Regions from separate parts of the Fructobacillus sp. ESL1096 genome, predicted to be linked through region 2. Evidence: riboswitches for the same ligand, from Rfam matches in the RefSeq annotation. Region 2 holds a riboswitch; the other holds the start of a gene.

Region 1 (4,437 bases), 540 kb from region 2:
AACCGGAAAACTACATATCGGTCACTATATTGGATCATTGAAGAATCGAGTGGCTATGCAAAATTCTGGGGAATTTGACCCCTATATCATGATTGCCGACACCCAGGCCTTCACGGATAATGCGCGTAATCCTGAAAAAATCAGACAATCATTGACGGAAGTTGCCTTGGACTATTTGGCTGTTGGCTTGGACCCAAAGAAGTCAACCATTTTTGTCCAATCCCAGATTCCAGGCTTAGCTGAATTAACGATGTACTTTATGAACTTGGTTTCATTAGGACGTTTAGAGCGTAATCCAACAGTCAAGACCGAAATTCAGCAAAAGGGCTTCGGGGAAGGGATTCCCGCTGGTTTCCTAACCTATCCAGTTTCCCAGGCTGCTGATATTACGATTTTTAAGGCCAAAAAGGTCCCGGTTGGTGATGATCAAAAACCGATGATTGAACAAACGCGCGAATTAGTGCGGTCATTTAATAATGCTTATCAAAAAGATGTCTTTGTTGAGCCTGAAGGCGTTTTTCCACCAAAGGGTCAAGGACGCCTACCAGGAATTGATGGAAATGCAAAGATGTCGAAGTCTTTGAATAATGGCATTTACCTTTCTGATGACCCAGACACCTTGGCTAAGAAGGTCAAGTCAATGTATACTGATCCAACACATATTCGTGTTGAGGATCCGGGACATGTTGAAGGAAACGTTGTCTTTACCTATTTAGATATTTTTGACCACGATCAAAGTCGGGTACAAGACCTAAAGGAACAGTACCAAGCGGGTGGTTTAGGTGATATGAAGCTCAAAAAGCACCTATTAGACGTGATGGAAGCTGAACTAGCACCGATTCGTGAACGTCGGTTAGAGTACGCACAAAATATGGATCAGGTATTAGCCATGTTGAAAGATGGTTCAGAAAAAGCCAACCAAAGGGCTGAAGAAACCATGAAAGAGGTTCGAACAGCCATGGGTATCAATTATTTTAATTAAAAATAATTCTTCATTGCGTTGGTTGCACTTTGCTTTTTTTTATTACATGACGTAAACTCTTTTAGGTAAGAATGTTAGTTATCGAAGAGGACCGTTTTGTGTTAATATCGCCATTAAAAAAGAGACCATATTTGTCAAAGTGCTTTCTAGCACTTTTTATTATTCTATCGATTATGCTGCGCTTCAATAGTGGTTTTTTGGAGTTAATGGATACTGTTTTGGCCATTGTTGCCCAAGAAATTGCTAGTCATTTCTTATTTTTAGCAGGACCTGCGAATTTGTTGGGAAGCTTGTGGTTCATTTGGTTAATCAATATTTTTTGGGCGTTTTTTATTCGATCTTTGGGCTTTAAAATTGGCTCTTGGTGGGTGCTGAACGTGACTACGATTTTCTTTATCACTATGATTATTTGGTCGGCGCTGGTCTTTTTGACCTGGAATCATGGGTTGACCTTAGATCAAACGATGCCTGATTTATCATTGGCAATGTGGGCCTTGTTTTTCTTTGAATTTGATAATATCCTGGTTCGTCGATTTCATGTGGCTCACTGGGTCAAGACAGCCATTCAAACCGTCTTTGTGTTGACATGGATTGTGTTAGCTGGGAATAAAATGGTGGGCAGTGATTTGTCCTTTACCACTGTGCTGGGTGCTTTCTTATTGGCCTATACCTACTTCCGTTTAGCTGCTAGAGTTTACTTAAAGCACGTTAAAAGTTGGTTAGCTATTTTTGCAGTTGACGGTGATATTTAGGTTGTGTTAAGGTAAGAACAACAAACAAAGAGGTCGCAACGAAAATCAGTAACCCTGGGGAGTCTGGCCAAGACGAAGAATGAGGGTGAAAGGTGCTGTTGCCGAAAGGAAATTTTTGGGCCAAAGATTCTCCTTGGGCCGGTGAAGAAGATTCATCGGACTGTCGTTTTTAACGGTGCGCTTTGCTAATCATTGCTATCATTATTGAACGAATTTACCGCCTGTTTTGTTTTGTGACAAAACAGGTTTTTTATTGTTTGAAATTAATATGAAGGAGTCATGCAAATGGCTGAACAAGATCAAAATGCCATCCAGCAGGAATTGAAGACACGTCATGTCTCCATGATTGCCTTGGGTGGATCAATTGGAACGGGGCTCTTTTTGGCCTCTGGAGCAACGGTATCGCAAGCCGGGCCAATGGGGGCAATCACTGCCTACCTGGTGATGGGTGTCATGGTTTACTTCCTGATGACTTCCCTTGGTGAAATGGCAACCTATATGCCAACTACTGGTTCGTTTTCGGAATATGGAAACCGTTTTATTGAACCAGCGATGGGTTTTGCCCTCGGGTGGAATTATTGGTTTAACTGGGCGATTACCATTGCGGCTGAAGTCTCAGCAGTTGGTTTGGTTGCACAGTTTTGGTTGCCCCACGTACCGGCTTGGGTTTTCTCAGCGATTGTGTTGGCGTTGATTTTCTTGATTAATCTCTTTTCTGTTTCGACTTTTGGTGAAACAGAATTCTGGTTATCAACAATTAAGGTTGTGACCATTGTCTTCTTCTTGGCTGTCGGTGTCTTGACCATTTTTGGGGTCATTCACTCCAATCAAAACGTGATGCATAACCTGTCTGTTGGGAACCATGGTTTTGTTGGTGGTTTCCAAGGGGTCTTATCAGTATTCTTAGTTGCTGGTTTTTCATTTCAGGGAACGGAAATGGTGGGAATTACTGCCGGTGAAGCAAAGGACCCGTCAAAATCAGTACCAAAGGCGATTAACTCAGTCTTTTGGCGAATCTTGTTGTTCTATATCGGAGCGATTTTTGTGATTTCTGCTTTGGTTTATTACAAGGATCCCAATTTGTTGTCAGCTGCTAATAACAATGACATCACAGTTTCACCATTTACGATTGTCTTTAAGAATGCTGGCATTGCCTTTGCAGCTTCATTGATGAATGCGGTTATCTTGACATCGATTATTTCAGCTGCTAATTCAGCTACTTATGCTGCCAACCGGACTTTATATGCCTTGGCCAAGAAGGGCCAGGCACCAAAGGTATTTTCTAAGTTGTCAAAGTTTGGTGTCCCTTGGGCATCCCTATTGTTGACGGTTTTTGTTGGCATGTTTGCTTTCTTGTCAGACATTAAGGGCGGTAGTGAAGCCTACACTTGGTTGGTTGCTGCCTCAGGTTTGTCAGGTTTTATAGCTTGGTTAGGCATTGCCTTAGCACATTTGCGCTTCCGCCGTGCTTATGTTCGCCAGGGTAAGGATTTGAACAAGTTGGTTTACAAGGCTCGCTGGTTCCCATTTGGTCCGGTTTTAGCAATTGTTTTGTCAATCGTGGTGATTGTTTTGCAAGATCCATCTTCCTTTATTCACTTTGATTGGGAAAAGATTGGCATGACTTATTTGTCGGTGCCAATTGTCGTGATTCCATATATTGTCTATAAGATTGTTAAGAAGTCAAAGTTGATTCCGTTGGATGAGATTGATTTGGACTCAAAGGCGGAACATTAATAATCGGTTATTCGGCCGGACTTCGCTTGGGTAAGTTGTGTTTGTTAATTAATAAAAGAGCTTCCACTTTAAAGTGGAAGCTCTTTTTGTGAAAGTTCACGGCTTAGTCGCTCATTTCGGCTAAATCAAGGATAGAATTTGAGAAAAGATAGATAAAACGTTTAGCAAAAATGTCGGGTTTAACGGGTTCTTCTTGAGTAAGCCAGATGCTGATGGCGGCCATGACTTGGTTAATCGTGAGCTCGGCAAGGGTTTTTGAGGTTAGCTCGTGCTGGTTACCATTGGCACCATCAAAGTAGGGGATGAGCATGTCGATGTACTGTTGGTTTAAGTAGGGGCGCCAGGCTGGGTCTGCGACTTTTGAATAAAAAACACCGAGAAATTCATGTTTTTCATAGAGTGATGGGATAACGTTTTGAGCGAAAAAATTTAGTAATTCTTTGAAAGAACGGTTTTTGTCATGAAAGGCAAAACACTTTAACTGTTGGTATGGTTTATTATCAACGTAATAATGCAGTGATTGCGTTAGTTCTTCAATATTTTGAAAATGATTTTTGTAGATAGCTTGTCTGGAGACACCTAATTCTTCAGCGATTTTGGCTAATGAAATATCTTTTGTACTCTCAGCGACTCGGGCGACCTTCAGGTATGCGTAAAAAATGCGTTCGGTTGTCACGGGTTGGGGATTTTCCATGGTGTCCTTTCGGGTAAGTGAAAATTAATATTGTGGATTATTGAACATTATACCATCTCAGTGACCACCAAAATGGTCTTTTTCAACATAGTTTGATGGGTGAGGTTAACACCTGACAACCAAAATCCCTTGAAAAAAGAGGACAAAACTCGGTAAAATGTAACTGTTGTGACACTGCTATGTCTTTTGTTTTAGAGCAAAGAGGAGAGACTTTGCCAAGAGACAGAGCGGTCCGCGTGATGTCCGTGCGTCGTTTCACTTAATCTGCATTG
Region 2 (4,437 bases):
ATTGTTTCTTTCAGCCAAGCAAGGCGGGTTAATAAAATTAAGCATGCCCTACATACGCTTTTTTACCACTTACCAGGTAATTGGTAAGGCCGGTCATGGCTGGTTAAATCAGCTAGACTTTCGCCCCTAACTACCAGTTGTGAAAGGCCGTTTTCAACAAAAACCACGGCCGGTACAGGATTGCGGTTGTAACGAGAAGCCATGGAATAACCATAAGCACCTGTATTCAAAACAGCTACCAAGTCGCCTGGCTCAGTGACGGGCAACTCCTGGTCCTGAATCAAGACATCGCCTGACTCACAATACTTACCAACTAAGCGAACATGTTCTGCCGGCTTTCCGTGAACATTGTTGGCCAAGACTGCCTGGTAGTCGGCTTGGTAAAGAGCCGGACGAATGTTATCACCCATCCCCCCATCAACAGCCAAGTAAGTCCGAACACCCGGGATATCCTTTCGTGAACCGACGGTGTACAAACTGTAACCGGCCGGTCCGGCAATTGATCGACCCGGTTCAATCCAAATATCTGGTTGACGCATGCCCTTTTGAGCCGTTTGTTCCTGAACGCTGTTCAGCAATGCCAAAACGAGCTCTTCTGGTAAACGTGGCTGATCAGCATCCGTATAGGCGATTCCAAAGCCACCACCAAGGTCCAATACTTCTGGTTGGTAATCCCAAGAAGCACACAGGTCAACTAATTTCTGGCCGGCCAATTCAAAACCGTCTTCTTCAAAAATCTGAGAACCAATATGAGCCGATAAACCAAGGAGGTGCAAGCTTTGGTCATTTTCAGCCAATTCATATGCCCGCTTAGCTTGACCGGATTCCAAATCAAAGCCAAACTTAGAATCAACTTGACCGGTTTGAATGTAATCGTGAGTGTGGGCTGAGACTCCTGGAACCACACGCAAGATGACGTTTTGCTGTCCCTTTCGATCCGCCATTACCTGATGTAAAAGATCAAGTTCCAAAAAATTATCAATAATAATCGTGCCGACTCCGGATTCAACAGCAAAGGTTAAGTCAGAAAGTGACTTGTTATTCCCGTTATAGGAAACATTGTCCATCGGAAAGCCCGCAGCCACTGCTGTAAAAATTTCACCGGCGGAAACCAGGTCTAGGTGCAGACCTTCTTCAGCAACCACCTGATACATTGCCTGACAAGCAAATGCTTTTGAAGCGTAGGCAACGGCTCCTTTTTGACCAGCTTGGTCAAAGGCCTTCTTAAAGGCGCGCATCTGCTTACGCATGGTCAATACGTCATAAACGTACAATGGCGTTTGATATTCCTTGGCCAAATCAGTGGCTAACACGCCACCAATGATGAGCTGGTCTTGGTCATTTACTTGCAAGTGGTTTGACATAAGAATCTTTCCTTCTTTTCTTTTTTCAATCAAAATATTATTAGGTGAAGCCTAGAGGTTTAATCAACCAGGTACCGTGCTAAGCGGTCTTGGAAGCCAATCGTGATTTCCCATGGATCAATTTCACAATAGTGGGAAAAAGCAATCAGCGTGTTTTCCTGGTCCCGATTTTTACCAATAAAAGTCACCTTAGTTCCAACCGGGACAGGTTCTTCAAGAGCAATCATTAGTTGGTCCATGGCTAACTTACCAACAATTGGCGCCTTTTGGCCATTAACCAAAACCTCAAAGCCAACAGCTTCTCTGGGTAGACCATCACCATAGCCGATTGGCAAAGTTGCAATCCATTGATCCTTGGTGGTTTGATAAGTAGCACCATAGGAAACGGAAGCACCGGCCGGCAGTTGTTTAATCATCACAACCTCGGATTCAAGCGTCAAGACCGGTTCTAGGTAGTTGTCAGGCTTTAGCACCCCTTCGGAGGGCTCAATACCATAGACCGAAGTCCCTGCTCGAATGACATCCATTGGCATCTGGTCAACCCGGTATAAGGCTGCAGCCGAATTAGCCAAGTGGACCATCGGTGGCATTGGCAGACCATCAGTGAGCTCGTGCCAAGTTGCCAACTGACCTTCAAAATATGTTGTGTCAACAGCATCAGCCGTGGCAAAGTGGGTCATAATGCCCTGGTAAAGTAAGAAATCAGCATCTTGTACATCGTCGATTGCTGCACTCAATTCTTCCCGGTCACGAAAACCAATCCGTCCCATGCCCGTATCAACCGCCAAGTTAACCGGAAGTTTAGGACCGCCAAGACGCAAATTTGCTTCGGCCCGTTTCAACGTTTCACGATCAGCAACTGTGGCAATAATTTGGTAATCGGCCATTAGTTGGGCAAAGTCAGGAGACGTGAGGCCCAAAACCAAGATTGGTTGGCAAAAGCCGGCTTTACGTAAGGCAATTGCCTCATCCATCACAGCCACAGCAAGGCCATCGGCACCGCCTTCAACGGCAGCCTGACTCATTTCTAACAAACCAAAGCCATAAGCATTGGCCTTCACCGTCATGAAAATAAAGTTGGCGTGACTACTTTCACGCATGACTTGCAAATTTTTGGCCACCGCTGCCTTTGAAATCAATAAACGACTTGGACGGTGATTAGCGACAACCATGTTAGCCTCCTTAGGCAATAAAAAAATCCAAACAACGGGGGTTCATCCCTGTCGTTTGGATTATTGTCTAAAAATAGTCACAAAAAAAACAGTTGAATAGCTCCCCGCTGCATTAGCAGCGACAGTCCAATAGCTCTTAACTATTGGCCCAGCAAAATGGCTTTAACCCCATCAGCTTCGGCAACCGCCCCTTTCACGAACATTGTTCGGTACTCTTGTTGGTTGCGACCTCTATTACTTATTAAGTTGCCATTAATATACATGAGATTTTTTCTCATGTCAACACTCCTAACAAAATAAATTATCTTTTTAACAAAAAAGACAGCCGAAAATGGCTGTCTTTTCTTAATTTTATGAAAGATTTTTTTGATAAAAGTTCGCCTTTACCCGTTTGTACCGACTATTAACAGTTGCCAATCGATCCGAAAGCGCCTTAACCTGGTCCTGGTTAAAAGAAGCAAGTAAAACGGACTTTTCTTGTTTTTGAAGGGCAATCAATAGTGGGGTAAGCGTGGTGACATCAACCCAGCGATGGGCCTGCGAAATCACGGCCACTGCCGGCACTTGCAAGCTTTGTTGCCAAATAGCCGACAAATATTCTGGCAGGACAATCAAAATCGACCGGGCCTCTTGACTGCTTTGCCGGACAGCCTTAATGAGGGGAGAAGAAAGGTCCTGAGCATAAACAACGTAGTCATCACCATACCGATCTGATAACTTATAATACCAATGCTTCAAAGCGGCATGATCCTCAACAATCAGAACTATGTGTTGAACCTTGGCTAAAATCAGCTGTCCAATTTGCTGGTCTTCGTTTCGGCTCGTGGTCAGCACCGTCGTTAATTGGTTATCCGTCGTCCCCTCGAATTCACTTTTTTCAGGCAAGAGAGCTCCTGGCGTCTGAGCGAGGAACGTTGCTAAATCATCCGGTAAATAAGACGAAACAACGAGGACTTTGTCGACCTGCTTTAAGAAATATTTTTGGTAAAGCAAGTCGTTCTTGACCTCAAAAATCAAGTTTTGAACAGCCGGTTCCTTTTGGAGATGCCACGAGATATGGGCCAGATATTCCTGGTGCGCCGATAACCAAGACAATTTGGCTAATTTAGCCGTCAAATCAGCTTGTGTTAATTTGTGGTGAAAATTAGCTTCGGCTGCCAAATCAACTAAGTCCAACAAGCGATTCAAGACCGCCTTACCGGTTTTCACCAGACCAATTTCTTCCGCTTGGCCATCAATCTTGTTGCTGGCCTCTTCCCAGTTGTGAAGGGCTACTTTCCACTGGCCCTGGGTCTTCTTCGGTAGACTAGCAGCCAAATCAGCTAAGCGGGCTACTTGGTCTTGGTAGAAGCTCAAGGGCAACGTCAGACCAAAGCCCTCTTGAATAGCAGTCAAAAGCGCAATTGGCTTTTCCAGTATGGCTACGGGCCGATCCTGGTACTGGCTTGCCCTTTCCAGATTTTCCGAAGTGGCAAAAAATGCCGCAAAGGTCAAAAGAACCACATTCGCACGGGCCGCCTTGTCAAAGGCTTTGACAAAGGCCGGACCAGTTTCATCAGAACGAACGGCTGCTAAGCCAGGCTGATTTTGCACACCCTTTGGCAAGTCCACGAGGGCCAAGTCGGCACTTTCGGCTAACCAAACGAGGACTCGTGCTTGCCAAAAGATACCGCCTTGCTTTTTAGCCGCCTCCAAAACTTTTTGAAACTTTTTCTCGTCCAGATAATCTCGTGGCGCATAGAGTTTTGCAATCGACAAGTTGGCTCCAGGTAGCCGATCCTGCAATTCTGCTAAAATGGTCTCCTGGTGGTTCAAGAGCGTAATGTCGTGAGCCAGTAGGTAGGTCGCTTGTTGGCGATTTTGATAAAAGAGTGGCAATAGATACGACAACGTTTTCCGAA

What was found. Region 2 has a riboswitch for lysine ahead of alr (alanine racemase). Riboswitches for the same ligand answer to the same signal wherever they lie in the genome.
Region 1: it holds a riboswitch for lysine, as region 2 does, so the genes downstream of both, ACSYSR_RS03460 (amino acid permease) here and alr (alanine racemase) in region 2, are expected to answer to the same signal.

The regions. Positions count from the first base shown of each region.
Region 1 covers NZ_CP196400.1:726,711-731,147, forward strand. The annotation lists gene trpS (tryptophan--tRNA ligase) at 1-982, shown strand, start outside; gene ACSYSR_RS03455 (hypothetical protein) at 1,114-1,734, shown strand; lysine riboswitch at 1,754-1,925, shown strand; gene ACSYSR_RS03460 (amino acid permease) at 2,020-3,471, shown strand; gene ACSYSR_RS03465 (HTH domain-containing protein) at 3,575-4,165, opposite strand.
Region 2 covers NZ_CP196400.1:184,695-189,131, forward strand. The annotation lists gene lysA (diaminopimelate decarboxylase) at 63-1,364, opposite strand; gene alr (alanine racemase) at 1,424-2,536, opposite strand; lysine riboswitch at 2,626-2,778, opposite strand; gene ACSYSR_RS00655 (exonuclease domain-containing protein) at 2,888-4,437, opposite strand, start outside.